3 regions of the Arthrobacter woluwensis genome follow, and region 1 is predicted to be linked to each of the others. Evidence: riboswitches for the same ligand, from Rfam matches in the RefSeq annotation. Region 1 holds a riboswitch; each other region holds the start of a gene.
What was found. Region 1 has a riboswitch for S-adenosylmethionine ahead of QFZ52_RS04055 (bifunctional o-acetylhomoserine/o-acetylserine sulfhydrylase). Riboswitches for the same ligand answer to the same signal wherever they lie in the genome.

Region 1 (9,610 bases):
CCGACCGATTGACGGCCATTCTCGACCTCCTGGCCGAGCGTGGCCAGATCGAGGTGGAGGACATCGTCACCCAGCTGGGCGTCTCTCCCGCCACGGCACGCCGTGACCTGGACTCGCTGGCCAAGCAGCGGCTGCTGAGCCGTACCCGCGGCGGCGCCACGACGGGCTCCGTCTCTTACGACCTTCCCGGCCGCTACAACCGCGACGACAACGCCGAGGCGAAGCAGCAGATCGCCCTTGCCGCGTCCTCCCTCGTGGAGCCGTACATGGTGGTGGGCCTGGGCGGCGGCACCACGAGCACCGCCTTGGCGCAGGTCCTCGCCACCCGGGATGACCTCAACGCCCCGTCCAACCGGCCCACGCTGACCGTGGTCACCAACGCCATCAACATCGCCTCGCAGCTGGCCGTGCGCCCGAACATCAAGATCATGGTCACCGGCGGCATTCTGAACCCGCGCTCCTACGAACTCGTGGGACCGTTCACGGACACCATCATGCAGAAGGTGGCGCTGGACATCGCGTTCATCGGCGTCAACGGAGTGGACCCGGTCCTCGGCCCCACCATCAACGACGAGGGCGAAGCCCAGGTGAACTCTCTCATGGCCAAGCGGGCCCTGGAGGGCTACATCCTGGCCGACTCCTCGAAGATCGGGAAGCGGGCCTTCGCCACGATGCACGGCTTCCAGATGCGCAATCTCATCACGGATGAGGGCATCTCCGCCAAGGATCTCAAGGCATTCCAGGACCGCGGCACCAAGGTGCTGGTGGCCCGGGACGGCGTGGCGGATCACCGGCACGCGTCATCGGTTCCGAGCGAGGAGGAGACGGCGCACTAGGGCCGGGCGGCCAGGGCCGGTCCGCCTTCACGGCGGGGCCGGGCCACGTCCCAGAGGTGGTCCGTCTCAGAAGTGCAGCGGCGGCGCGTCCAGGACGGTCGCCGTCTCGCGGCATTGCGTCCACTGGCTGAACGGCGCGTCCAGCCGGTACTTGCCGTGCTCCTCGCGGATGAGGGTGCGGATCTCGGCGTTCCCCGGGTTGTTGAGCGACTCGAAGTACTCCACGGACCAGTGGAACCAGCGCATGCAGAACAGGCGCATCGTGAGGCCGTGCGTGACCAGGAGCGCGTTGGGGGCGTAGCTCGGCTTGGACCAGTGGCGGTACAGGGTCTCCATGAAGCTGGAGATGCGGTCGTAGACGTCCGACCCTGATTCACCCTCACGGAACCGGTAGAAGAAGTGGCCGTAGGCGTTCCGGAGCTCCTTCTGGTCCGCGATGTCCCCGGCGATCTGGAAGTTCGCCCAGTCCTGCTCCCGGAGACGTGGTTCCTCGATGACGCGCTCGGTCAGATCGCCCAGTCCCAGGGCGTCCAGGGTCTGATAGGCCCTCAGGTACGGCGAGACGTAGACGCAGACCTGCTGGCCGTCCAGTTGCCGGCGGATCTTCTCGCCCGCCTGACGGGCCTGTTCCACTCCGAGCTCGGTGAGCGGGATCCGGTAGTCCGGGACCCGGTTGTAGATCCCGGTGTCCACGTTGGCCGCCGACTGCCCGTGCCGGATCATGATGATTTGCTGCGGCGCACTCATAGGCCCAGCTTAGGCGCACCGCCGGGCCACGGGGCGCCGCGGGATCGGCGGAGTGTGCGCGTGTCCGTGGCGCGTCACTACAGTGGTGACATGCCGCGCCTGAAGCCGTCCCCGCCGTCGTCGTCCCTGGACTGGGAGCCTCTTGCGGACGAGCGGCGACGGCGGCGCCTCTGGTGGGAGATCGCGCTCGTGCTGGGGCTGTCGCTGGGGCAGTCCGCGGTGTACTCGGTGGTGCAGCTCGCCGACAAGCTCAGCCGCGGGCCGCTCTCCTCCGCGACGTCCACTTTGAATCCTTCCCGCAATCAGCGGGAGTTCTTCGATCTGCTGTACCAGTTGCTGGACATCGTGTTCTCGCTGGTGCCGGTGCTGCTCGCCTTCTACCTCCTCGCCACCTTCCTGCCGTGGCGCGGCGTCGCCGGGCGCAAGCCCTGGCGGGGGATGGGCTTCGACCTGGCGCATCCGGTGCGCGACGCCGGGACCGGCCTGGCGCTCGCGGTCGGCATCGGCGCGGGAACGCTGGCGCTGTACGCGGCGGGCCGGGCGCTCGGCGTCACGACGGCGATCATCCCGGCCGCCCTGGACGCCCACTGGTGGACGGTGCCGGTCCTGGTGCTGTCGGGCATCCGGCACGGCGTGCTGGAGGAGACCCTGGTGGTCGGCTACCTGTTCCGGCGGCTCGGGCAGCTGCGCTTCTCACCGCTCTGGATCGTGCTGGCGAGCGCCCTGCTCCGGGGCAGCTATCACCTGTATCAGGGGTTCGGACCGTTCCTCGGCAATGTGGTGATGGGGCTGGTGTTCGGGTGGGTGTACCTGAAGTGGCGGCGCGTGATGCCGCTCGTGGTGGCGCATGCCCTGCTCGATGTGGGGGCGTTCGTGGGCTACGACCTGTTCGGCAAGGCGATCGGGCTGGGCTAGGCGTGGGCGCTCGGCCCGGGCACGGGTGCCCGTGCCGTCAGCGGGCGCCGAGCAGTTCTTTGCTGAGCGCCGTGGCCAGGTCGTCGAAGCCGTTCAATCGCTCCCGGGCCGCCGGTGACACCTTGCCGGTGCCCTGGCCGCGGTCCGGCAGGGCCGACATCTCGACCAGCAGCAGGCCCGGCGCCTCGGCCGTGGTGTCCGCGATCAGGGCGGTCCTCCGGGTGTCCGGCGCGCCGCGGAGCACCTCCCCGGAGCTGGTCTTGGCCGCATGCCCGGCGAAGTCGGTGTCGCGGGCGGTGCGGGTCTGCGTGAGGAGCAGCCTGCTGTTCAGCGGCAGATCCGCCACGGCGCCGATGCGCACCACCACACTGTGGCTCGGCTCGACGAATTCGCACAGCACCGGGAGGACACCGGGGTTGAGTACTCCGTCGCCCGGAGGGACGGCCGTGACCGCCTCCAGCGCCGACCCCGCGATCCTCCGGACCGTCGGGGCCGCGGCCGTGCACAGGGTGTCGGCATCCGCTGCGCCGTACGCGACGGTCTGCCGCGGGTCCGAGGACGCGGCGGCACCCGTGGCGGGTGCGCACTTCCGGAGGTCCTGGTCCACGACGTGGGAGCACGCTCCGGGCGCCGCGAGGTCCGGCTCCGTCGCCGAGTACACGAGGGGCGTCTTCGCGAGGGTCTGCGGCGCGGCCTTGGCGAGGACGGGGATGAGCTTCTGCGCGAGCGCGGAGGCGTCGGCGCACGTCGCCGCCTCGGCCTGTGCCTGGATGACACGGTCGCGCACGGGCGTCTGGTTCGGCCAGGCGTCCCAGAGGAGCGTGCAGCCGGCTCCGGAATCCTTCCAGAACAGGACATCGGTCCCCGCGATCGGCCGCACCTCGCTGTCCTGCCAGCCGCCCCCGGTGCGCAGTTTTGCCAGAGGCTGCCGGTAGGCCAGCGTGAGGGCCTGCCGGGTGTAGACGGGCGCGCCGCCCGAGGCCGCCGCGTCCCGCCAGACACCGCATTCGGCGAGGCTGCTGGTGAAGGACTTGCGGGGCGCCAGGGCCTGCCCGGTGGGGAGGGGCCCGAGTGCCGAGGACAGGACATCGCACACGGAGACGCCGGGCCGGGGGTCCTTCCGCGCGAACGACGCCGGATCATCCCGCAGGCGCGGAGCGACGGCCTTGGCGTACGCCTCGGGCTGCGTGCAGTCGTAGGCGCCCACCGCATCCTGGGCGAGGGTGATGGCGTGGTCGAAGTCGACCGGCAGGCTGATCGTGCACCGGCCGGTCGCCTTGGTGGAGCGGTAGGCCACCACACCGCCGAGATCGAGCCGCTCCTGCCAGTGCCGCTGGGAGGCGGTGCTGTCCGCGTAGCTCACGGCCTGCACACCCTCATCCTGGACCCGGCAGTCGAACGGCGTGGTGCTGACGAGCTCGGGTTTCCGCCCGAGGACCGCGGTGGTGCGGGGCTCGAGCAGCGCGCACGGATCGACGGCCGCCAGCTGCCGCCGGACGGCGGCCTGGTCGCGGTCCGGGTTGCCTGCTGGGACGACCCGCTGCGTCGGCGACGGCGCCGGCGGGGCGGGCCGGCCGCCGTCGGGGGTGCAGGACGTGACCAGCAGGGTCAGCAGTGCGAGTGCGGCTGCGAGTGATGTTCTCTTCATGGGCCCTCCCTCTGGGCTCTGACACCGCGCCCGCGCCGGCGAGCGTGGCCTGATCAGCGAGCGGCTCCGCGGACCTCTGGGCGGCCGTGGCCTCGTCGGTGCGTGGCGCCGTCGCTGGTGGACTCATCGTACTGAACACGGGCCGCTCCGAAAGAGGAGGTGGCGCCGGGGAAGCGGGGTACGACGAAGGCCGCCGCTCCGCGCGATGCGGAACAGGCGGCCTTCAGGCGGCGTGGGCGGGTGAGCCTCAGAGGGTCACGGAGCCGTTCGCCGTTTCGAAGGTCACGGACATGATGCCGGGGGTGCCGTGCGGAGCGATCCACTCCACGGCGACGTCCTCCAGCGGGTTCTCCACTTCCTCGCCGAGCCACTCGGTCACGCGTTCCGCGGAACCGGCGATGGTGAGGCTGGAGACCCTGACGTCGCTCGGGTACACGAGCGACGGGTGGAGGGTGGAGTCACCCTCCCACTTGAGCATGTACGGCACCTGCGGGTCCGCGATGAGACCCAGGATGCCGATCTGCTTCCAGATGAGCTCGCGGCCGTCGGGGAACTTGCGGTTCCCGGGGACGGCCTCGCGGCCCAGACGTGATTCGAAGGGGGCCAGGTCGTCCACGGCGACGCACCAGCCCATCCACCCACCGCCCATCGCGGAGCGGGCCCGCACGGCCTGGCCGAACGGTGCCTTGTCCGAAGCGGGGTGGTCCAGGACTTCCACGACCTCAAGATACTTGTGGTCGGCCAAGGGGAAGATCATGTTGCGGGTGCCGAAACGGGGGTGTACCCCACCGCGCACCGCGTGCAGTCCAAGAGCGGCAGAAATGCGCTCCGCCGTGGCCTCCAGGCCATCGCGTTCACAAGCGTAAGAAACGTGATCCATGCGCATGGCATCATCCTTGCACTTTGTGACTAGGCACTCAGCTTAGGGTTACCTAAGTCACGCGACGGCGGCGGATTCCCGGCAGCCCGGGCGGAATTCCCCGGTTCCGGGCCTGGGTGTCCAGGCCCGGAACGCGCGGTCAGGGTGTGCTGGAGCGGCTGGGCCGGCGGCAGAGGTCCCTGGCTGGGGATGCCTTGCGGAGCAGTTGCGGGGCTTGCTCGGTTGCAGCCCCTGCTCAGTTGGAGACCTGGTCAGTTGCAGACTCTGACGTGGCGGTAGCCGAGCACCTTGTCCCCGGCCCTGTTGTACACATTGGCCGCGATGCCGACGCACTTGCCCCTCATGTTGGTCAGCTGAACCCCGCCGGCGTAGTACTCGTAGATCCCGTGGTCGTGGGAGTACACCGAGCTCGTGGCGATGTTGAGCTGGAGGTTGGTGGCGCCGGCCTTGTTGTCGTAGAGCATGGCGCAGGCGGTGCCGCCGTTGTTGGTGGAGTACCAGTACTGAATGGTGGCGGTGGTGCCGGCCACCGCATAGGTGTTCTTCTTGATCCCGGAGCATTGCTTCACCACCTGGCCGTGCTGTTCCAGAGTCCCGGCGGACGCCGGAGCGCTCGAGGCGAGCAGGCCTGCCACGGCGAGTCCGGCGGTGGCGACGGCGGCCAGGAGGCGCCGGCCGAACGGCGATGTGTGATGTGTCTGAATCCCCATGATGAAACTCCTCGATGGTGCGGGTGAGTGATGGTTCAGAGTCAACCCCACCGCGCTGCGGAGGGGAATGGGCAGACCTCCCCATTCGCCTTGCCGCCGCAGGCGAGGGCCTCTGGGACGTTCTGTGACGCAGCCCTTTTCCGCGTTCCCTCCGGCCCCCTACCCTGGGTTGCAGGTCATGAGTGCCAGCATCGAGCCCCGGCTTGCTGGCCGGCAACCCTCCGTCCGCGGCGGGGTGCCCCGGGTGAAGACCAGGCGGGTCGGCATGCACGCCGGCACGCAAGCGCGGGCCGTGGGCGCCGTCTCTTTCCCTTCAGGTTCTCCTTCGGGAAGGCTGACGCCGCGATGGTGGGGGAGACCGTTCCTGGCCCTTGAAATCTAAGGAAAGCCATGACCAACAACTGGTCCTTCGAAACCCGCCAGATCCATGTCGGACAGGAGCCGGACGCCGTCACCGGCGCGCGGGCCCTGCCGATCTACCAGACCACGTCCTTCGTGTTCCCGAGTGCCGAGAGCGCCGCCAACCGCTTCGCGCTCGCCGAACTGGCCCCTATCTACACCCGCATCGGCAACCCGACGCAGGACGCCGTCGAACAGCGCATCGCCAGCCTCGAAGGCGGCCTGGCGGCCCTGCTGCTCAGCTCCGGCCAGGCCGCGGAGACGTTCGCCATCCTCAACGTGGCCGAGGCGGGTGACCACGTGGTGGCCAGCCCCAGCCTGTACGGCGGCACCTACAACCTCCTGGCCAACACCCTGAAGAAGTTCGGCATCGAGGTCACCTTCGTCGAGGACCCGGACAATCTGGACCACTGGCGCGCCGCCGTCCGGCCGACCACCAAGCTCTTCTTCGCCGAGGTCGTCTCCAACCCGCGGCAGGACATCCTGGACATCGAGGGCGTGGCCTCCGTGGCGCACGAATCCGGCGTCCCGCTGATCGTGGACAACACCCTTGCCACCCCGTACCTCATCCGGCCTCTCGAGTGGGGCGCGGACATCGTGGTGCATTCGGCCACCAAGTACCTGGGCGGTCACGGCAGCGCGATCGCCGGTGTGATCGTGGACTCCGGCAAGTTCGACTTCGGCGCGGACCCGGAGAAGTTCCCGGGCTTCAACACCCCGGACGAGAGCTACAACGGACTCGTCTACGCCCGCGACCTCGGCGCGGACGGTGCGCTGGGCGCCAACCTCAGCTACATCCTGAAGGCCCGCGTGCAGCTGCTGCGTGACCTTGGATCCGCCGTCAGCCCGTTCAACGCGTTCCTCATCGCGCAGGGCCTCGAGACGCTGAGCCTCCGCGTCGAGCGCCACGTGGAGAACGCGCTGAAGGTCGCCGAGTTCCTGGAGGCGCGCGACGACGTCGAACGCGTCGCGTACGCAGGCCTGCCGAGCAGCCCGTGGTACGAGCGGGGGCGCAAGTACGGTCCGAACGGCATCGGCGCCGTGGTGGCGTTCGAGATCGCCGGCGGACTCGAAGCCGGCAAGGCGTTCGTGGACGCGCTGGAACTCCACTCGCATGTGGCGAACCTGGGCGATGTCCGTTCCCTCGTCATCCACCCGGCGTCCACCACGCACGCCCAGCTCAGCGAGGCCGGTCAGCGCGCCGCGGGCGTCACCCCGGGTCTGGTCCGTCTCGCAGTGGGCATCGAGCACATCGACGACATCCTGGCCGATCTGGACGCCGGTTTCCGGGCCGCGAAGGCCGCCGTCTGAGCCCCTCGGGGCATCCGCGGGACATCCACGGGCCGCGCATTCTTCGGAATGCGCGGCCCTTGCTGCCACTTGGGCGAACATAAATCCCGAGAGCCTGTCTCATGAAGCGTCATCTTCAGAAACGGCCTCTTCCGATCCTTTACACTGGTCCGAGAGTCACGAGTGCCAGCGCCAAACCCCGGTTCGCTGGCCGGCAACCCTCCTCCTGCGGTGGGGTGCCCCGGGTGAAGACTCGGCCCAGCGCCGGCCGGCGCGGGCAAGCTCAGGAATAGAGGCCCCATGACTATCGCTGCATCCCGTCCACTGTCCACTGCGCGGGACACCACCACCCGCGAGGAGCGCGACGCCGACGCGCGCCACGGTGTGCAGCGCACCGCCGTCGTCGGGCCGCTGGAGCTGGAGGCCGGCGGGAAGCTGCCGGACGTCACCCTCGCGTACGAGACCTGGGGGACGCTCGCGCCCGATGGCGGCAACGCGGTCCTGATCCAGCACGCCCTCACGGGAAGCGCGCACGTCGCACAGGGTGACACGGACGAGGAGGGCTGGTGGGACGGACTGGTCGGCCCGGGCCGCGCGATCGACACGGACCGGTTCTTCGTGGTGGCCGTGAACATCATCGGCGGCTGCAACGGCAGCACGGGGCCGTCCAGCCCCGCCCCCGATGGCAAACCGTGGGGTTCCCGGTTCCCGTTCATCACGCTCCGCGACGCGGCGGTCGCCGAGGCGCGGCTCGCGGATCAGCTGGGCATCCGGCAGTGGTTCGCGGTGGTCGGCGGGTCCATGGGTGGCGCGCGGGCGCTGGAATGGGCCGCGGGGTTCCCCGAGCGGGTCCGCAAGTGCGCGGTGATCGCGATCGGCGCCCACAGCACCGCCGAGCAGATCGCCCTGGCCCAGGCGCAGACCCTCGCCATCCGCCAGGACCCGGCCTTCCGCGACGGCGACTACTACGACGGCCCGGCGCCCGAGGCGGGCCTGGCCCTGGCGCGCCGGATCGCGCACATCTCCTATCGCAGTGAGGCGGAGCTCGAGGCCCGCTTCAGCCGCAAACCCCAGGAGGGCGAGTCGCCGCTCAACGCCTCCGCCCTCGCCGAACGGGGCCGGTACCAGGTGGAGAGCTACCTGGACCATCAGGGCGGCAAGCTCGTCCGCCGTTTCGACGCCAACAGCTACATCGCGCTGACGGAAGCGCTCATGAGCCACGACGTCGGCCGCGGCCGCGGCGGCGTCGAGGCGGCGCTGGCGGACAGCCCGGTCGAGTTCTTCGTCGCCGCGGTGGAGTCCGACCGGCTCTACCTGCCCCGGCAGTCCGAGGCCCTCGCCGCGGCCCTGCCCGGAGACGTCACGGTGCACCGGATCGCCTCGGAGATCGGCCACGACGGCTTCCTCACGGAAGCGGGCCAGCTCGGCGCGCTGCTCGGCCGGACGCTTTTCGCCTGAGGCGGGCCTATCCGGCATTCTCAACCCCGCCTCCAGATTCCCATCCGGCCCTCACAACCCATCCGGCCCTCACAACCCATTGACTGCTCCATAGGAAGTCATTCCGCCGCGAAATCCGGGGAAAACGACATCCTATGGAGCAGTCGCTGAGGGGATCTCCGCAGGTCCGGATGGGATAATCCCGTCATGGCTCTGGAAAACCTGCTGCTCCGTCTCGACCGCATCGCCGGAGGCCGCCAGGCCGGCGTCCGCATCGGGGAGCGGCAGCGGCTCCATCCGAAGACGCGGCGCGCTTTCACCTGGGTGCTGTGGCTCCTGGTGCTGGAGCTCGTGCTGGGAGTCGGGGCCGTCGTCGTCGCGCTGGTGCTGTCGAGCAGCGGCGAGCCGGTGCCGTTCGCCGTCTGGATGCGCACCGTGGTGGTGCTCGGGATGACGGCCACCCTGTTCTACTTCGCGTGGCGCGCGACCAAGGGCTGGTACTGGGCGTACCAGCGGCTCCGGCTGTTCGCGCAGATCTTCCCCGTGGTCACGCTCGTCATGGCCGCGATCCCCGGGCTGTATCCGCTGTGGATGGTGACCGAGCAGATCGTGTTCAGCCTCATCATGATCGGCATCGCCGACTTCCTCACGAGCGATCACATGAGGATCGCGTTCCGGAAGCCCGGCGCGCCCCGGGACCTGGATCCGGATCTGGACCCGGACGACCAGGCCCCGGACGATCAGGCCC
Region 2 (9,610 bases), 1.3 Mb from region 1:
CGTACGACGCCGGGATCGAGCCGATCCTGCTCATCACCAAGGCCGACGTGAAGGACCCCGCCGAGCTGCTGGCGAACTACCAGGCCCTGGATCTCAAAGTCATCATCAGCCGCACCACGGAGGCGGGAGCCAGCGGGATCGACGCCCGGAGCGCCGACGGCGGTTCCGCCTCCCTGCTGGGCACCGCCGTCGAGGAACTGCGGGAGGAGCTCGACGGCTCCGTCAGCGTCCTCCTGGGGCACTCCGGCGTCGGCAAGTCGACCATGGTCAACGCCCTGACGGGATCCGAACGGGCCACCGGACAGGTCAACGCCGTCACCGGCCGCGGACGCCACACGTCCAGCTCCGCCCTGGCACTCCAGATGCCGGGGGCGCGGCCCGGAACGTGGATCGTGGACACTCCCGGCGTCCGGTCCTTCGGCCTCGCCCTGGTCGATCCCGAACGCATCCTGCAGGCGTTCCCGGATCTGGCGCCCGGCACCGAGGCCTGCGAGCGCGGCTGCAAGCACGGCGCGCAGGCGATCGGCTGCGGCCTGGATGCCTGGGTGGCCGAGGGACACGCCGGGCCCGCCGGAGCCTCGCGGCTGGAGTCGCTGCGCCGGGTGCTGGACGCCGGAACGCAGGAGGAACGCGAGGCCAAGGAGCTCGGCACTCCCTGACGGCGCGGTCACGTCCACGCCCCGGATGAGCTGGGATGCGTGCTTTGTGGGTACGGTTTAACCCATGATGGACTCCTCCCAGAACTACACCGATGACCTCCGGCTTGCCCATGTCATGGCGGACCAGGTGGATGCCCAGACCATGGCGCGCTTCAAAGCCCAGGATCTGAAGGTCGAGACCAAGCCGGATCTGACACCGGTGAGCGATGCGGACCGGAGCGCCGAGGAGTACATCCGCGCCCAGCTGTCCCGGGCCCGGCCTCGGGACTCCGTCATCGGCGAGGAGTTCGGCACCACGGGCCACTCCTCCCGCCGCTGGGTCATCGATCCGATCGACGGCACCAAGAACTTCGTGCGCGGCGTGCCCGTCTGGGCCACGCTGATCGCCCTCATCGAGGACGATCAGGTGGTGGTCGGCGTCGTCAGCGCCCCCGCCCTGGGCCGCCGCTGGTGGGCCTCCAAGGGCCATGGCGCCTACACGGGCCGTTCCCTCGCCTCGGCCACCCGGCTGAAGGTGTCCGACGTCCACCGCCTCGAGGACGCCTCCCTCTCCTACTCCAGCCTGGGCGGCTGGAAGGAACTCGGCCTGCGGGACGAGTTCCTCGACCTCCACGACACGGTCTGGCGCACCCGCGCCTACGGCGACTTCTGGTCCTACTGCCTCCTGGCCGAAGGCGCCGTGGACCTCGCCTGCGAGCCGGAGCTGAACCTCTACGACATGGCGGCGCTCGTGCCGATCGTCACCGAGGCCGGTGGCCGCTTCACCTCGCTCGACGGGCAGGACGGCCCGTTCGGCGGCAACGCGGTGGCCAGCAACGGCATCCTGCATTCAGAGTTCCTCCGGAGGCTCAATCCCGGGCTGGACGATCTGCTGCAGGCCCCCTGAGCAGGTCATATTCCACGTAATATTGGCGGCGCGTTCCTTCGGGGACGCGCCGCTGTTTTACTCTCGTAATCAGGTCACGAGTGCCAGCGCAAAACCCCGGTTTGCTGGCCGGCAACCCTCCAGACGCGGTGGGGTGCCCCGGGTGACGACCAGGCCGGCCACAGAAAGTGGTGCGGCAAGCGCGGTGCCCGCCTGTGCGGGCCCCTCCACGATGCAGAGGTCCAGCATGTCCGTCAACACCCTCGCCCCCCGCTCCACCGCCGCCGGAACCGGTCGCGCCCACGCGCCGTCGTTGGCCGCCAATCCGTTCGCCGCGGTCACCGGCGCGGAGATCCAGGCCCCGCTCATCCAGGGCGGCACGGCCCGGTACGCCAATCTCGACTACGGCGCCTCCGCCCCCGCGCTCAGCGTGGTCTCGGCCTACCTGAACGAGATCCTGCCGTACTACGCGAGCGTGCACCGCGGCGCCGGCTACGCCTCGCAGATCAGCACCTCGGTGTACGAGAATGCCCGGGAGATCGTGCGCGACTTCGTGGGCGGACGTCCGGATGACCTGGTGATCTTCACGCGCAACACCACCGATTCGCTGAACGTGCTGGCGGGCTGCCTCCCCCAGCGCCAGGGCGAACAGGCCGGCGACGTGCTCTACCTGGACATCGAGCACCACGCCAATCTGCTCCCCTGGCAGCGGGTCGGTCACCGGAGCCTCGTGGCGCGGGAGACCATCGCGGCCACCGTGGAGGCCCTCCGGGAGGAGCTCGAAGCCGGCGGTGTCGCCCTCCTGGCCGTGACGGGCGCTTCCAATGTCACCGGTGAGATCCTGCCGATCGCCGAGCTCGCCGCCTTGGCGCACGAGTACGGCGCCCGGATCGTCGTGGATGCCGCCCAGCTGGCGCCGCACCGCCGGATCGACATCACCGCGCTCGACGTCGACTTCCTCGCCTTCTCCGGCCACAAGCTGTACGCGCCGTTCGGCGCCGGAGTCCTGGTGGGCCGTGCCGATTGGCTCGACGCCGGGACTCCCCACCTGCTCGGCGGCGGCGCCGTGCGGGAGGCCCGCCTCGATTCGGTCGTCTGGACCACCGGACCGGCCCGGCATGAGGGCGGCTCCCCGAACGTCCTCGGCGCGGCCACCCTGGCCCGGGCGACCCAGGTCCTGGCATCCCTCGACCACGACTCGTGGCAGCAGCACGAGGCGGACATCCGCCGCCACCTGGAGGACGGTCTCGCCGCCCTGGACGGCGTCACCGTGCACCGCATCTTCAGCGATTCCACCGACTCGATCGGCGTGGTGAACTTCTCCGTGGAGGGTTACGACGCCGGCCTCGTGGCTGCTTACCTCTCCGCCGAGCACGGGGTGGGACTCCGGGACGGCAAGTTCTGCGCCCACCCGCTGCTCAAGCGGCTGGGCCTGCCCGCCGGATCGCTCCGGGCCAGCTTCGGTCTGGGGTCGCGGCTCGAGGACGCCGAGTGCCTCATCGAGGGGATCCGGCAGCTGCGCGAACGCGGTCTCGGCTGGGACTACGTGGTCGACGCCGGACGCTGGGTTCCCGCGAACGATCAGCGCAGCTACCCGCACTGGGCGCCGAACACCCCCGGCACGGCGGGCGCCGCGCCCTGCACCACCACGGACTGATCCTCTGACGCAGCACGTCCGGTCGCACAGGGGCCGGCGCGTCCGCCCCCTGTGCGACCCTTAAACGGCAAGCCGCCCCGCGCTCCGCGGGCGGATCCCGTCATCGTCCAGGAGTCAGCATGTCAGCCCGTCACGTGTCGCCGCCCGGTGGTCCCCGCATGGACACCACCACCCGCCGGGAGATGGGCCGCGCGTTCGAACAGGGCGGGGAGCACTACGCTCAGGTCCGGCCTTCGTATCCGGCGGAGTCAGCTGCATGGTGCGTGCCGGACGGCGCGCGATCGGCCGTGGACCTGGGAGCGGGCACCGGCAAATACACCGCGCTGCTCGTGGATCTCGGCCTGGACGTGACGGCCGTGGAGCCCTCCGCCGACATGCTGGCCCAGCTGCATGCGGAACTCCCCGGCGTCGCGACCGTTCAGGGAACGGCGGAGGCCACGGGGCTTCGTGCGGAGAGCGCCGATCTGATCGCGGTGGCCCAGGCCTGGCACTGGTTCGATCCTCTCGCCGCGAGCGCGGAGGCCCTCCGGGTCCTGCGGCCGGGCGGGACCCTCGCACTGATCTGGAACCAGCTGGACACGTCCGTCCCGTGGGTGCACCGGCTGTCCCGCATCATGCACGCCGGTGACGTCATCAAGCCGCACTTCGTGCCCGCCGTCGGGCCCGGCTTCACCGAGCTCCAGGCCGCGGTGATCCCGTGGCAGGACCGGGTGACGCCGGAGGATCTCCTGGAGCTGACCAAATCCCGGAGCTACTACCTGCGGGCGTCCGCCCCCACCCGGGAGAAGGTCCTCAGCAACCTCGAGTGGTACCTCTGCGAGCATCTCGGACATCGCCCCGGGGAGATCCTCACCCTCCCCTACCGCTGCTACGCGTGGAAGACCACGCGGCGCTGACGGTCACACTTGCGCCGAGAGGTCTCCGAGCCTAGAGTTTTAGGCAAGCCGAAATTACCTGGTTCGGCTCGCCTAAAGGAGGATGAGATGAAGACCGAGCTGTCCCCAGGAGTCGTCGCACCACGCCGCGGCGCGGGAATCCTGCTGCTCGGGCCGGCCTTCGTCGCCGCCATCGCCTATGTGGACCCGGGCAATGTCGCGGCCAACCTGACCGCGGGCGCCCAGTTCGGCTATCTGCTGGTCTGGGTCCTCGTGGCCGCGAACATCATGGCCGTCATGGTCCAGTACCAGTCCGCCAAGCTCGGGCTGGTCACCGGACGCTCCCTCCCCGAACTCCTGGGGCAGAGGTTCCCCACGTGGGGCCGGCGGCTCTTCTGGCTGCAAGCCGAGACGGTGGCCGTCGCCACGGATCTCGCGGAGGTGGTCGGCGGCGCCATCGCCCTCAACCTGCTGTTCGGCATCCCGCTGCCCCTCGGCGGCATCATCATCGGCGCGGCGTCCATGGTCCTGCTCCTGATGCAGAACCGGCGGCGCCAGCGCAGCTTCGAGAACGCGATCATCGTGCTGCTCGCCGTCATCACAGTGGGGTTCCTGTGCGGTCTGATCGTGAGCCCGCCCAGCGCCGGCGGTGTGCTCGGAGGCCTGGTGCCCCGCTTCCAGGGCACCGAGTCCGTGATGCTGGCGGCGAGCATGCTCGGTGCGACCGTCATGCCCCACGCGATCTACGTGCACTCCGCGCTCTCCCGGGACCGGCACCGCCCGGTGGGTGGCCCGGAACCGGACGACCGGGCTCTGAGCCGCCTCATCCGGGCCACCCGCTGGGACGTCGTCTCCGCCCTGGCCATCGCCGGCGCCGTGAACATCGGCATGCTGCTGCTCGCGGCCTCCGCCCTGAGCGGCCGGGAGGGCACCGACAGCATCGAGGGCGCGCACGCCGCCATCACGACGACGCTCGGCCCGGTCATCGGCGCGGTGTTCGCCGTCGGGCTGCTCGCCTCGGGTCTCGCCTCCACCGCGGTCGGGTCCTACGCCGGCGCCACGATCATGGGCGGCCTGCTCAAGGTGCAGATCCCGCTCCTCCTGCGCCGGGTCCTCACCCTCATCCCCGCCGTGATCATCCTGGCGGTCGGCATGGATCCCACCCAGGTGCTGGTGCTGAGTCAGGTCGCCCTGAGCTTCGGCATCCCCTTCGCCCTGATCCCGCTCTTCCTGCTCAGCCGGGACCGCCGCGTCATGGGCCGTCACGCAGACCATCCCGCGCTCCAGGTGGCGGCCGCCGTGAGCGCCCTCCTCGTGATCGTCCTGAACGGCGTGCTGATCTGGCTGACATTCGTCCCGGGCGGCTGAGGAGTCGCGGCTCCGGCGCGACGGCGGCCGACCACCACCCCGGCGCCGTCGCCCGCCTCGACTAAACTGGGGCCGTGAAGTCTGCCGTCGCCTCCTCCTCGATCGAGGACTACGTCAAGGTCATCTACTCGTTCACCGAGTGGCAGGACAAGCCCATCAGCAGCACCCAGCTGGCCCAGCGGCTGGGCGTGGCGAACTCCTCGGTGTCCGAGATGGTGCGCAAACTCAAGGACCTCGGCCTGGTGGACCACAAGCCCTACGGCGCCGTGACGCTCACAGCGGAGGGCCGGACTTTGGCTCTCGCCGTCGTGCGACGGCACCGCCTGATCGAGACGTTCCTGGTCCGCGAGCTCGGCTACGCGTGGGACGAGGTCCATGACGAGGCCGAACTCCTGGAACACGCCGTCTCCGAGACCTTCGTGGAGCGCCTCGCGGAGAAACTCGGCCACCCGGACCGTGACCCTCATGGCGATCCCATCCCCACCGCCGACGGCACCGTCGCGCTGCCCGACGCCCGGTTGCTCTCCGAGCTGGATGAGGGGCACCACGGGCTCATCACCCGGATCAGCGACGACGACCCGGAGCTCCTGCGCTACCTCAGCCGGGAGGGCGTGGACGTCGACGCCGTCGTCGAGGTCGGCGAACGCAAGCCGTTCAGCGGCGCACTGCAGGTTCATGTGGCCCCTCCCGGCGGCCAGGAGGGCCACACCGCGGAGCTGGGCGAGCAGGCGCTGCACGCCCTCTGGGTCGCGGACGACTCGCCGCATGAGGGCTGCATCCTCCCCTGAGGGTCCGTTCCTTCCCCGGAGCATTGCGGATCGCGGGGCATCGTGTTTGCATCCTTGCATGAGCATCATCGATCCGGACGCCGCCGCTCGTGCCAAAGCATCCAGGACCCCGCAGGCCCAGGACCTCTGGGTGCCCGGCCTCACACTGGTCCTCGGCGCTTTCGTGACGGCGTACAGCATCACCGCGTTCGTGACCGTGCTCGATACGGAGAACGAGGATCCGGAGCCGTGGCAGTGGATCCTCCGGATCATAGCCCTGACCGTCGCCGCAGGCGCGACGATCGTGGGCCTGAACACCTGGGTCGCCCGCTCCGTGCGCAATCCCCGGCTGCCCGGGTTCGGCGCGGCTCAAGCCCTCGCCTGCGCCTCCGCCGCCTTCGGAACGACCGTCGTCGCGCCGGCACCGGAATGGTTCCGGGAACCGCGGATGATTCCCGGGACCTGGTGGCTGGCCGGAATCGCCCTGTTCCTGGGGATCCTGTCCGTGGTCTCCTGGGGCGCGCGGGCCGCCGACCGGCGCCGTGAAGAGGACACCGTGCGCACCGGACGGCTGACCACGGGAGTGGTCACCAACCAGGGCTATGAGCGGTTCCACGAGTCCAACCGGATTCTGACGTCGGTCACCTACTCCTTCGAGGACCTCAACGGCACCCGCCGGTTCGTCCGCCGTCCGGCCATGATCACCGCGGACGATCCCGTGGTCACCGGTGAGCTGGTGGATGTCTGGTTCGACCCGGCCCGGCCGGATCACCTCAAGACGATCGCCGTGCGACGGCGGCCCGCGGAACGACGACAGGCCGCAAGCTGACGGAGCACTGCCAGACACTGCACGCGGTCCGGACGTTCCGGGCCCCGAGAGAAGGAGACTTCATGGAAGACCAGGACAGCACCCAGCAGAAGCCGAACGCCCAGCAGAATCCCGCCGCCCAGCAGGAGCCCAGTGGCGGCGCTCCGGTCACGGACCTCCGCTTCGAGGTCTTCGGCTTCATCGCCCGGCCCGTCGCGGACGTGTACGAGGCGGTGGCCGATCCGGCCATCCTGAGTGAGTACTTCACCACCGGCGGCGCGGTGGGCCGCCTCGAGACCGGAGCCACCGTCCAGTGGGACTTCGCGGACTTCCCGGGCGCCGTCCCCGTCACGGTCCTCCGGGCCGAGCCGGGCGAGGCGATCTCGGTGCGCTGGGGCGCGGCCCCGGGCACGTCCGTCGAGGCGGACGGCACCGTGGTCGACTTCCTGTTCTCCTCCGTGGACGACGGCGCCCGCACCAAGGTCGTGGTGCGCGAGCACACGTGGAAGCCCACGGAGGACGGCGCCACGGCGGCCTTCGGCAACTGCATGGGCTGGACCGGAATGCTCGCCGCGATGAAGGCCTGGCTGGAACACGGAGTCCGCCTCCGGGACGGTTTCTACCGCTGAAGCACGTCGTCTTCTGAGCGGCCGTCCAGGCATTTCCGTTAGGCTCGAAGGGATGAGCCCTGCGAGAAATGTCCTGAAGTCCGTGGCCGCAGTGGGTGGAAGACTCCTGGCCTTCGCCACCGTGAGCGCCGTGATCGGTGCGCTCCTGGTCGGTTTCCTGGCGCCTTTGGTGGCCGCCACGGATGCCGCCACCAAGGGCTCGGTGCAGTTCTTCGACAGCCTGCCGGAGGAACTCACCATCAACCCTCCCGGGCAGGTGAGCAGGATCCTCGCAGCCGACGGCTCGCAGATCGCCACCGTCTTCAGCGAGAACCGTCAGGATGTGACGCTCAAACAGATCGCCCCCGACATGCGCAACGCGCTCGTGGCGATCGAGGACTACCGCTTCTACGAACACGGCGGCATCGATCCGATGGGCATCATGCGCGCCCTGGTCAGCAACGCCTCGGGTGGCCGGCAGGGCGCCTCCACCCTGACCCAGCAATACGTGACCAATGTCCTGAACGACAGCCGGACCGCCCGCGGCGACGCAGCCGACGTCGTGCTCAACGGCCAGAAGACCACCGGGGACAAGCTGCGGGAGATGAAGCTCGCCCTCGGACTCGAGAAGCGGCTGAGCAAGGACCAGATCCTCCAGGGCTACCTCAACATCGTGGCGTTCAGCGGCAACGCGTATGGCGTCCAGGCCGCCAGCCAGTACTTCTTCTCGGTGGACGCCGCGAAGCTCAGCCTGCCGCAGGCCGCTCTGCTCGCGGGCCTGGTGAACGGCCCCGGCTACTACGATCCGATCGCCCACCCGGACCGCGCCGTCGAGCGCCGCAATCTGGTGCTGGACGCGATGCTCAAGCACGGCTACATCACCGCCAAGAAGCACGACGCCGCCGTCAAGACCCCGCTCAAGCTGGCGGTGAAGCAGCCGCGCCAGGGTTGCGCTTACGCCGCGCAGTCGCCGTACTTCTGCGATTACGTGCTGCACCAGTTCCTGAACGATCCCGCCTATGGCGCGACGCCGGACGAGCGCCTCAAACTGCTGCAGCGCGGCGGTCTCACGATCCGCACCACGCTCGACCCGCGTCTGCAGGGTCCGGCGCAGCGCCAGGTCGACGCGACCACCGGCGCCAATCCGGACAAGTGGGGCGCCTCCCTGGTGACGATCCAGCCGGGCACCGGCAAGGTGGTCGCCATGGCCCAGAACTCCCGGATGCTCGCGAAGCAGGGCTCCGGCTTCGTCACGGCGTACAACTTCAACGTGGACAAGACCGACGACGCCGGCCAGGCCCTGGGCGGCGTGGGCGGCATGCAGCCCGGTTCCACCATGAAACCGGTGACGCTCGCCGCGTGGCTCGGTGAGGGCAAATCGCCCGATCAGACGGTGGACGCCGCGCGACGTGTCTATCCGCTGAACTTCCCCTGGAAGAGCACCTGCGGCCCGGTCGCGGGCGCCTACAACTCCCGGGAGATGGACAAGGGCGCGGCCCCGGACCTGCAGAACGACACACCCGGCTTCTACCGGCCCATGACCGTGCGGATGGGCATCTACTACTCCATCAACACGGCCACGTTCGCCTCGGCCGCCGGCCTGAATGACTTCTGCGACATCCAGCGTGCGGCTGACGCCCTGGGCATGCACGACGGCGCCGGGAAGGGCCAGAAACTCCAGCTCAACACCCTCGGCAACCTCCTGGGCGGAGCCAATGTGGCCCCTCTGACCATGGCGAACGCCTTCGCCACCTTCGCGAGCAATGGCACGTACTGCACCCCCATCTCCATCACCCGCGTGGAGGACGGGAAGGGCAAACGACTCGGAGGCCAGAGCCCGTCCTGCAGGGCCGGCGCGATCACCCCCGAGGTGGCCAAACGCGCGACCAACGTGCTCCAGGACGTCCTCTCCAAGGGCTCCGGTCTCCTGATCCCGGACAAGGTCACCGCCCCGGCCGCGGCTAAGACCGGCACGAACCAGTACAACAACCAAACCTGGATCG
Region 3 (9,610 bases), 2.2 Mb from region 1:
TCCGGGCCGGACCGGAACCTGCTGCGACTGGTCTTCACGGATCCGGCCGTGCGTGCCCTGCTGCCCGACTGGGACCAGACGAGCGCGCAGTTCCTCGCCGAGTTCCGGGCCGAGACGGGCTCACGGATCGAGGACGCCCGGAAGGCCAGTCTGGTGGCGGGACTCCTGCAGTCGAGCCCGGAGTTCCGCGCCCAGTGGGAGGCGCACGGCATCCGTGGGTTCACGCCCCGGACCCGCAGCTTCAACCACCTCGACGGCAGCACGGTCACCTACGAGCACCACCAGCTCACGCTCGCGGACGCCCCGGCGCTGAAGCTGATCGTCTACACGCCGGCACAGGACCCTGCGACGGACGACGGCGGCGCCGCCTCCCGCTGACCCCGCCCGGCCCGGCGTCGTCCGGGTCAGCCCCCCGTCGGCGTCGCCCACGCTTTCGTGGTTCACCCACGGACATTTCCGTGGGCGAACCACAAAGCCGTGGGTCCGGCCAGATCCGATGCAGCTACTGCAGAGTGGCCGAGAGCCGGCAGACGTTGTCCACGTACTTCGAGAGCACGGACCGTTCCTGCCACTCCTCCAGCGTCAGTTCCCGCGAAGTGGCCCGGTAGGCCTCCTGCACCTTCCGCAGCGCTGACACGATCTCGGGGCCCACCATCATGAGGGACACCTCGAAGTTCAGGGAGAAGGACCGCATGTCCATGTTGCTCGAGCCGAGGACCGCCACCTCCTCGTCCACCGTGAAGTGCTTCGCGTGCAGCACGGCGGGCGCTTTGTAGAGGAAGATCCGCACCCCGGCCTCGAGGAGGGCCTGGTAATAGGACCGCTGGGCGTGATGCACCAGGAACTGGTCGCCCTGCTCAGAGACGAAGAGCTCCACGTGAACGCCACGCTGAACGGCGGTGGTGATGGCATACAGCAGGGAATCGTCCGGGACGAAGTACGGGCTGCAGATGGAGACCCGCTCCTGCGCGGAGTAGATCAGCGTGTTGAACAGGCGCAGGTTGTTCTCCTGGGAGAACCCGGGCCCACTCGGCACCACCTGGGCCGGGATGTGGCCGTCGACCGCCTCGGGCAGGACGATCTGCTCCTCCAGGGATTCATCCGTCTCGCTCAGCCAGTCGGTGGCGAAGACGACGTTCAGGCTCGCGACCACCGGCCCCTCGACCCGGGCCATGAGCTCCACCCAGTGGCGGCCGGCCTTGCGGTGCTTGGGATTGTTGTAGGAGGGCTCCGTGAGGTTCTGCGACCCGGTGAAGGCCACCTCCCCGTCGACCACCATGATCTTGCGGTGGTTCCGGAGGTCCGGGCGGCGCCACTGCCCGGAGAACGGCATGACCGGAAGCATGCGCCGCCAGCGGATCTGGGAATTCTTCAGACGCCGCAGCAGCCGCCGGTAGCCCCGTACCCGCAGCGTGCCGATGTGATCGAACAGCAGGCGGACTTCCACCCCTCGTTCGGCCGCCTCCTCCAGGGCCGTGAACAGCGGTTCCGTCACCGAGTCGTACGCCATGATGTAGAACTCGACATTGACGTAGCGCTTGGCCCCGCGCGCCGCCGCCGTCATCGCATCGATCGATTCCAAGTAGCCGGGGATGAGTTCGACACGGTTCCGGGTGGTGAGCGGCTGGGCTCCGAGCCGGTGGTTGAGTTCGATCGCGGAACGCAGCCAGACCGGCAGGTGCAGCTGCTCGGACTCGCCTTCCAAGAGGGAGCTGGCCTCCCGCACCCGTCGGTTGACGTCCTCCAGTTCGCGGACGCGGCGGCCCTTGAGCCGGAAGTTGCCGAACAGCAGGAACAGGACCAGGCCGGCGTCGGGCACCAGGAAGATGGCCAGCAGCCACGCCATCGCCGTGGTGGGACGGCGATTGCCGGGCACCACACCGAGCAGGACGAGACGGATCACGATGTCGGCCATGACCCAGATGGTGAACCCCACCGACCACTCCTGAGGCCAGCTGTATGGCAGCACGCATCTCCCCCTTGTCGTGGTCGCGTTCCCCTCTCCGGATGGTCCCGGGTGGCCGCGGTCTCCCCTGAGAATATCCGTCCCCGGGCGTTTCCGGGGCGGGCTTCCCAGCGCGGCCCTGCGCGAACCTCTCCTCCCCTCGTGTTGTGTGCTCAGTTGTTGTGGGTATTCCGGCCGGACACCCGCAACAACTGAGCACGCAATGCTGGGCAGACACCACCGGGCCGCGCGCACCTCAGGGGCTGCGGCTCTAAGCTGGACCCATGACTTCGACGTCCCCCAGCACCGTGCTCGTGTTCCTCGATCCCGCCTTCCCGCAGGGCCGCGTGGCGGATGCCTCCGTGCCTCAGCTGATGGCGACGGACCTGGGCGCGACCCGCGGTGACGGTGTCTTCGAATCGCTCCTGGTGCTCGACGGCAAGCTCCGCAAGCTCCCCGCGCACCTGGCCCGCCTGGCCGGGTCCGCCGCCGCCCTGGACCTCGCGATCAGCGATGCGGACGTGTGGCGCGCGGCGATCGGCACGGCCGTGGACGAGTACCTCGAATCGCACCCCGGCGTGGACGAGTTCGTGGTGAAGCTGCTGGTCACGCGTGGCGTGGAGGGGGCGGGGGCGCCCACCGAGTGGGTGCAGGCCAGCCCGGCCCCCGCTCTGGGGAAGAAGCAGCGCGTGGAGGGGATCGACGTCGTGCTGCTGGACCGCGGCTACGACAGCGATCTCGCCGAGCGCGCCCCGTGGCTCCTGCTCGGCGCGAAGACCCTCAGCTACGCCGTTAACATGGCGGCGCTGCGGCACGCGCATTCGCTCGGCGCGGATGACGTGATCTTCACGTCCGCGGACGGCCGGGTGCTGGAAGGGCCGACCTCCACCGTGCTGCTCGCGCACCGTGACGTGAACGACGACGGCTCGGTCACCAAGCGTCTCGTCACGCCGCAGCTTGATGCCGGGATCCTCCCGGGCACCTCGCAGGGCGCCCTCTTCGCCGCGGCGAAGGAGGCAGGCTGGGAACTCGGCTACGGGCCGCTCGAGCCGGAGGACCTGTTCGACGCCGACGCCGTGTGGCTGATCTCCTCGATCCGCCTGATCGCACCGGTGAAGCACCTCGACGGCAGGACGATCGGCTCCGACCCGGCCGTTGCGGCGGAACTCACCGAGGAACTGAACCGGCTGTTCGCCGGCATCGAATAAGCGGGGTCGCGCGGCCGGAACCCCGACCTACAGCTCCGCGGCCATGACCACGCGCGGCCAGCGGTCCAGGCCGTGGGCGGCCTCCTCGGCGACCTTGGCGCGGAGCTCCGGCCCCCACTCCGATTCCGGCAGGACGGCGAATCCGAGCCGGGCGTAATAGGCCGCGTTCCAGGGGATCTCGCTGAAGGTCGTCAGGGTTGCTCGGCGCATCCCGCGATCCCGGGCGACGGTACGGAAGTGCTCCAGAAGCCGCGCGCCCAGCCCCTGCCGGCCGTGTCGCGGGTCGACGCTGAGCTGTTCCAGGTGGGCCTCGCCGTCCACCACCTCGCCGACGGCGTAGCCAGCCACTTCGACGGTGGCGTCCTCCACGCCGGGGACCGGCGCAACCCCGCCGGCCGGCACGGTCAGCACCCACGCCCAGCCGGACGCCGCGAAAGTGGCCAGTACGGCGTCACTGAAGGGCTCGTCGTCGGCGATCGAGGCCATCCCGGCCTGCCGGAAGAGTTCGCCGGCGGCACGTTCCAGGTCCTGGACGGCACGGAAGTCTGCAGTGGTCATGGCGCGGATCATCACTCCAGTCAACCAGTCCCGGGATTGCGCCGCATGACCCGGGATGAACGCCGGTGACGAATTGTGCCGCCCGATGAGGGCTGTCGTTGACCTTGGATGACGGCCGCCGCAGACTTCCAGGAGAACAAGGAGGACGAACAGGTGGAGAGCATCCGGCAGCTCGAGGAATGGCAGGGCCTGCGCGGCATCAACAGGGTCTGGGAGTTCGACGCGCCCGTTGAGACCGTGTTCCGCGCGCACACCGACCCGCTCTGGCTGGCCCGCTGGCTGGTGCCGGACGGCGTCGAACTGCGGTTCCGCCGCTGGGATGCCCGCACCGGCGGATCCTGGAGCTACTCCGTGGGCGCCGGCGGGGACGACTGGACCTTCTACGGCTCCTTCCACGAGGTCTCCGAGCCGTGGCGCATCGTGCAGACGGTGGAGGCGGAGGCCGACTCGCACGGCCCCGTCCTCGAAGTCCTCGACTTCCTCGAACTGCCCGGCGGCGGCTGCCGCCTCGAGGCCATCGCCATGTTCACCTCGCCCGCCGCCCGCGAAGAGGTCGGCGGCTCGGACGACGACGGCGGCCTGGCCCGCCTGACCGACCTCCTCTCCGAGCTGGGCGCCTTCTCCACCCCGCTGCCGCAGTAGAGTTACGCGCCCTCTGACCCCGCACGCGCCCTGTCGGACCCGCGCCCGAGCCCTTTCCCCGTCATCTGACGTCGCATCCGGAATGCCGTCGTCGCGAGTCCCGTTGCACGGGGCATCAGTGGGAACAGCATCAGTGAGAACAGTGCGCCGGACCGGCCCCTCACGCGAGAGGTGACCGGGACGACGCCGACAGCGCAAAGCGAGGAATCACCATGACACGTGCAGTGCGGTATGAAGAGTTCGGCGGACCCGAGGTCCTGCAGCTGGTCGCCGGCGAGGTGCCTCAGCCGGGCCCGGGCGAGGTCCGTGTCCGCGTCGCGGCCGCCGGTCTGAACCCGGTCGACTTCAAGATCTTCCACGGCGGCCCCGCGGCGGAGGCGTTCGGCGGAGCTCCCGGCTCCGGCGTCGGCAACGACTTCGCCGGCGAAATCGACGAACTCGGCGAGGGCGTCACGGGCTTCGCCGTGGGCGACCGGGTGTTCGGCGGCAAGCGGCACGAAGCGGTGGCCGACTTCGGTCCTGGTCCCCGCGAGCGGACTGCACCGCACCCCGGACGGACTCTCCGATGAGCTGGCCGCGACCCTGGACATCGCCGGACGGACCGCTGCCGCCGCGATCGACCAGTTGAAGCTGACGCCGGAGGACACCGTGTTGATCGGCGGGGCCGCGGGAGGCGTGGGCGTTCTGGCCACGCAGCTCGCCGTCGCGACCGGAGCCACGGTGATCGGGACAGCGTCCGAACGCAATCACGAATTCCTGCGCGGACTCGGCGCCGTGCCCGTCACGTATGGCGCGGGCCTGGCGGACCGCGTCGCGGAGATCGGCACGCCCACTGCCGCTGCTGACCTCAACGGCACCGAAGTGATCACCGTGGCGCAGGGCTTCGGTGTCCCCGCGGAGCGCATCACCGCGATCGCCGCGCACGGCCATCAGGACGGCGGGTTCATCGCGACCGGTGGCGGGGATGCCGGTCCGGGCGCGCTGGAGCGCATCGCGGCGGGCCTCGCCGACGGTTCCCTGGTCCTGCCCCTCGAAGCGACCTTCCCCGTGGAACAGGTGGCGGACGCCTACCGGCTGCTGGAGGAGGGCCACGTCCGCGGCAAGGTGGTCGTCACGCTCGACTGACGGGCGCAGCGCCGGGCCGGCCGGTTCCCGCGCCTTCACCCACGGAAACGTGGTTCACCCCCTGAAATTTCCCGGGGTGAACCACGTTTCCGGGGGCGCTTCCGTCAGCGCCCCTGGCAGAGCCCGCCCACAGAGGGGGTGTTGGATTCCCCGGCCCCGGCCTAGCGTGGAAGGGAGGGGCGACGCCCCGCCGCCGCCGTCGGGAGCACGGCGCATCACCCGGTGACGGTGGTTCCATCCGATCGAGGAAGGGGAACACCATGACGTCACTCTGGCTGGACCGGCCACCGATTGAGGGAGCCGGCGAATTCATTCCGGAGGCCCGCTACGACACCGTGGTCGTCGGCGCGGGACTGAGCGGACTGGCCACCGGGCTGCTGCTGGCCCGTGGCGGCCAGCGCGTCGCGATCGTGGAGGCCCGCGCCGTCGGCTCCGGCACCACCGGCAACACCACCGCGAAACTGAGCCTCCTGCAGGGCACCCGGCTGTCCGCGCTGCGTGACCGCCATCCGCTGAGTCTGGTGGAGGCCTACGTCGAGGGCAACCGGGAGGGTCAGGCCTGGCTCCTCCGATTCCTGGAGGAACAGGGCGTCCCCTTCCAGCGGCGTGACGCCTACGTCTTCTCCGTGACCGACGACGGCGCGCGGCAGCTGGGCGCCGAGTTCCAGGCCGCGCGGGACGCCGGGCTGGCCGTGGCTGAGGTCGCGGCCACGGAGCTGCCGTTCCCGATCACGGCCGCACTCCGCCTCGACGACCAGGCGCAGTTCGACCCGATGGACGTCCTGGAGGCCATGACCCGGGACTTCCTCGCCCACGACGGTGTGCTCCTGGAGGGCACCCGCGTCCACGACATCGAGCAGGAGGAGGAAGGCCTCATCCTCCGGACGTCCCGCGGCCGGCTCCTCGCGGACCGGGCCGTCCTCGCCACCGGCATTCCGTTCCTGGACCGCGGCGGCTACTTCGCCCGGCTCCACCCCTCGCAGTCCTACGCCGCGGCACTCCGGCTGCCTCCGGGCACGCCCGTCCCGCAGGGCATGTACCTCTCCGTCGAGACGCCAGCGCGGTCGCTCCGCAGCGCCCCGGACGACGACGGCGGCGACCTCCTCCTGATCGGAGGCAACGGTCACGCGACGGGCAAGGAACCCTCGCCCCAGGCCCGCCTGGACGAACTGCTCGACTGGGGCCGGCACCACTTCCCCGGAGCCGAGGTCACCCACACCTGGTCCGGCCAGGACTACCGTTCCGCGGACCGTCTGCCCTACATCGGACCGATGCCGTTCGGCGGAGGCCGGATCTTCGTGGCCACCGGGTACGACAAGTGGGGCATGAGCACCGGCATGGCGGCCGGGCTGGCCCTGAGTGCCGAGATCCTGGGCGGTCGGATGCCGTGGGCCGAGAGGCTGCGGGACCGTTCGGCCACCAGCCCCGGCCTGAGGTCCGGACTCGCGCAGAACGCCGCGGTCGCCGTCGACTGGGCCAAGGACTGGGTCAGTTCCCGTTTCCTCTCGCCGCCGGACGCCCACGAGGTGGTGCCGCGGGAGGGCCACGGCGTGGTGGCGCACGACGGCGACGGACCCGAGGCCGTCTCCACGGTCGGCGGGCGCACGTGCAGGCTCTCCGCCGTGTGCACGCACCGTGGCGGGATCGTGCGCTGGAACGACGCCGAACGCAGCTGGGACTGCCCTTTGCACGGGTCCCGGTTCGCCCCGGACGGCACGGTGCTCCAGGGACCGGCGACGCAGGATCTGGTGGTCGACTCCGTGGCCACCGGCGCCGCGACCCACGAGCCGGAGGAGTGAGCGCCGGCCGGTCCTGCGCGTTCACCCACGGAAACGTGGTTCACCCCCTGAAATTTCCCGGGGTGAACCACGTTTCCGTGGGTGCTGTTTCCGTGAGCGAATCCGCCCGGTTCATGACAGAAGATGAAGCCTCCCGTCACACTTCTCCCCGGGGCCTGGTGCTAGATTTTTTGCAGAGTAACGAGCACCGGTGACAAGCCCTGACTGACCGGTCGGCAACCCTCCACACGCGGCGGGGTGCCTCAGGTGACTACTCGGCATGTGTCAACTGCAAGCGCGAAGGAGCCCCACTTGCCTGCCCGCAAAGAACCCACGTCCGCCCCTGCCGGAACCGCCGGCGCCGCCAAGGCCACGACGCCCAGGAGCACCGCGGCCAAGCCCGCCACCCGGGCTCCGCGCACCACGAAGGCCGCGGCCGCCAAGCCGGCAGCCGCCAAGGCCTCCCCCGCGAAGGCCGCCACGACGACGGCGACCGCCCCCGCCGCCGAGCAGGCCACTGCCGCCGCGCCCGCCGTCGCGCCCCAGGACGTGACGGCCGAGACGCCCGCCCGCCTGCCCTACCGCCTCCTGACCGGCCCGGACACCCGCGAATTCTGCGAACGGGTCTCCGCCGCCCTGGCCGATGGGTACATCCTCTACGGGAGCCCGTCCGTGACCTTCAACGGGGAGACGGTGATCGCGGCCCAGGCCGTCGTCCTGCCCTACGCGCCGCCCGCGCCGCCGGCCCCGGTCGTCGACCCGTACGCCGTCCCCGCCACCGGCTTCGCCCCCTACGGCGGTGCCCTGTGAGCTACGCGGGTGACCTGACGCCACAGCAGGCCTGGAACAAGCTCAAGGACGGCGCCATCCTCGTGGACGTGCGCACCGAGGCGGAGTGGGCGCACATCGGCCGTCCGAAGGCCCCGTCCGGCGACCCCCTGTTCATCCAGTGGAACCTGGCCGGTGGCGCGCCGAACCAGGGCTTCCTCACGGAGCTCGCCGAGCAGGCGCCGGAGGCGGGCACCGCGGAGCTCGTGTTCCTGTGCCGCTCCGGGCAGCGCTCCATCGCGGCGGCCGAAGCCGCGACGGCGGCGGGCTGGTCCTCGTACAACGTCCTGGAAGGCTTCGAGGGCGTCCCGGACCGTTTCGGGGAGCGCACCGTGAACGGCTGGAAGAACAGCGGCCTGCCGACCACCATCGGGGCGTGAGGCATGGCGTTCAATCCTGAGGCCGCGTCCTGGTCGCCGGCCACGCAGGCCGTCCGGGGCGGGCTGGACCGCACGGGCTTCTACGAGACCTCCGAGGCGTTGTTCCTGAACTCGGGCTTCGTCTACGACTCCGCGGAGGCCGCCGAACGCGCCTTCACCGGTGAGGACGAGCGCTTCGTGTACTCGCGCTACGGCAATCCGACCGTCGCCACCTTCCAGGAGCGGCTGCGGCTGCTCGAAGGCACCGAGGCGTGCTTCGCGACGGCGTCCGGCATGTCCGCGGTGTTCACGGCCCTGGGCGCGCTGCTCGCCGCCGGGGACCGCGTGGTCGCGGCGCGGTCGCTGTTCGGTTCCTGCTTCGTGATCCTGAACGAGATCCTGCCGCGCTGGGGCGTGGAGACCGTGTTCGTCGACGGGCCCGATCTGGAGCAGTGGCGCGAGGCCCTGTCCGTGCCGACGCAGGCGGTGTTCTTCGAATCGCCGTCGAACCCGATGCAGGAGATCGTGGACATCGCCGCGGTCAGCGAGCTCGCGCACGCCGCGGGCGCCACCGTGGTGGCCGACAACGTCTTCGCCACCCCCATGCTGCAGCGCTGCACGGATCTGGGGGCCGACGTCGTCGTGTATTCCGGGACCAAGCACATCGACGGGCAGGGGCGCGTCATGGGCGGCGCGATCCTCGGGACCAAGGAGTTCATCGACGGGCCGGTGAAGAACCTCATGCGGCACACGGGGCCGTCGCTGTCGAGCTTCAACGCCTGGGTGCTGACGAAGGGCCTGGAGACGCTGGACATGCGCGTGCGGCACTCGTCCGCCTCCGCTCTGAAGCTGGCCGAGTGGCTCGAACGGCAGCCCGGGGTGACCTGGGTGAAGTATCCGTTGCTGCCCTCGCACCCGCAGTTCGAACTGGCGAAACAGCAGATGAGCGCGGGCGGCACCGTGCTGACGTTCGAGCTCGCGCCGCTTCCCGGCGGCACGGCCAAGGACGCGGCGTTCACGCTGCTCAACGGCCTGAAGATCGTGGACATCTCGAACAACCTGGGCGACTCCAAGAGCCTCATCACTCATCCGGCGACGACGACGCACCGCGCCATGGGTCCGGAAGGCCGGGCCTCGATCGGGCTGGGTGACGGTGTGGTGCGCTTG

Region 2: it holds a riboswitch for S-adenosylmethionine, as region 1 does, so the genes downstream of both, QFZ52_RS10105 (aminotransferase class V-fold PLP-dependent enzyme) here and QFZ52_RS04055 (bifunctional o-acetylhomoserine/o-acetylserine sulfhydrylase) in region 1, are expected to answer to the same signal.
Region 3: it holds a riboswitch for S-adenosylmethionine, as region 1 does, so the genes downstream of both, QFZ52_RS16180 (DUF1737 domain-containing protein) here and QFZ52_RS04055 (bifunctional o-acetylhomoserine/o-acetylserine sulfhydrylase) in region 1, are expected to answer to the same signal.

The regions. Positions count from the first base shown of each region.
Region 1 covers NZ_JAUSXR010000001.1:918,691-928,300, forward strand. Annotated here, with positions in the region: gene QFZ52_RS04025 (DeoR/GlpR family DNA-binding transcription regulator) at 1-836, shown strand, start outside; gene QFZ52_RS04030 (histidine phosphatase family protein) at 903-1,583, opposite strand; gene QFZ52_RS04035 (CPBP family intramembrane glutamic endopeptidase) at 1,674-2,498, shown strand; gene QFZ52_RS04040 (hypothetical protein) at 2,536-4,146, opposite strand; gene QFZ52_RS04045 (VOC family protein) at 4,394-5,032, opposite strand; gene QFZ52_RS04050 (hypothetical protein) at 5,278-5,736, opposite strand; SAM riboswitch class IV at 5,911-6,028, shown strand; gene QFZ52_RS04055 (bifunctional o-acetylhomoserine/o-acetylserine sulfhydrylase) at 6,127-7,446, shown strand; SAM riboswitch class IV at 7,601-7,715, shown strand; gene metX (homoserine O-acetyltransferase MetX) at 7,726-8,883, shown strand; gene QFZ52_RS04065 (hypothetical protein) at 9,070-9,610, shown strand, end outside.
Region 2 covers NZ_JAUSXR010000001.1:2,212,785-2,222,394, forward strand. Annotated here, with positions in the region: gene rsgA (ribosome small subunit-dependent GTPase A) at 1-659, shown strand, start outside; gene hisN (histidinol-phosphatase) at 724-1,545, shown strand; SAM riboswitch class IV at 1,618-1,733, shown strand; gene QFZ52_RS10105 (aminotransferase class V-fold PLP-dependent enzyme) at 1,772-3,181, shown strand; gene QFZ52_RS10110 (class I SAM-dependent methyltransferase) at 3,301-4,077, shown strand; gene QFZ52_RS10115 (Nramp family divalent metal transporter) at 4,165-5,424, shown strand; gene QFZ52_RS10120 (metal-dependent transcriptional regulator) at 5,499-6,212, shown strand; gene QFZ52_RS10125 (hypothetical protein) at 6,271-7,020, shown strand; gene QFZ52_RS10130 (SRPBCC domain-containing protein) at 7,083-7,628, shown strand; gene QFZ52_RS10135 (transglycosylase domain-containing protein) at 7,681-9,610, shown strand, end outside.
Region 3 covers NZ_JAUSXR010000001.1:3,106,112-3,115,721, forward strand. Annotated here, with positions in the region: gene QFZ52_RS14270 (helix-turn-helix transcriptional regulator) at 1-378, shown strand, start outside; gene cls (cardiolipin synthase) at 503-1,915, opposite strand; gene QFZ52_RS14280 (aminodeoxychorismate lyase) at 2,230-3,153, shown strand; gene QFZ52_RS14285 (GNAT family N-acetyltransferase) at 3,181-3,711, opposite strand; gene QFZ52_RS14290 (SRPBCC domain-containing protein) at 3,820-4,353, shown strand; gene QFZ52_RS14295 (alcohol dehydrogenase catalytic domain-containing protein) at 4,566-4,922, shown strand; gene QFZ52_RS14300 (zinc-binding dehydrogenase) at 4,978-5,478, shown strand; gene QFZ52_RS14305 (FAD-dependent oxidoreductase) at 5,739-7,277, shown strand; SAM riboswitch class IV at 7,454-7,560, shown strand; gene QFZ52_RS16180 (DUF1737 domain-containing protein) at 7,569-8,066, shown strand; gene QFZ52_RS14315 (rhodanese-like domain-containing protein) at 8,063-8,464, shown strand; gene QFZ52_RS14320 (O-succinylhomoserine sulfhydrylase) at 8,468-9,610, shown strand, end outside.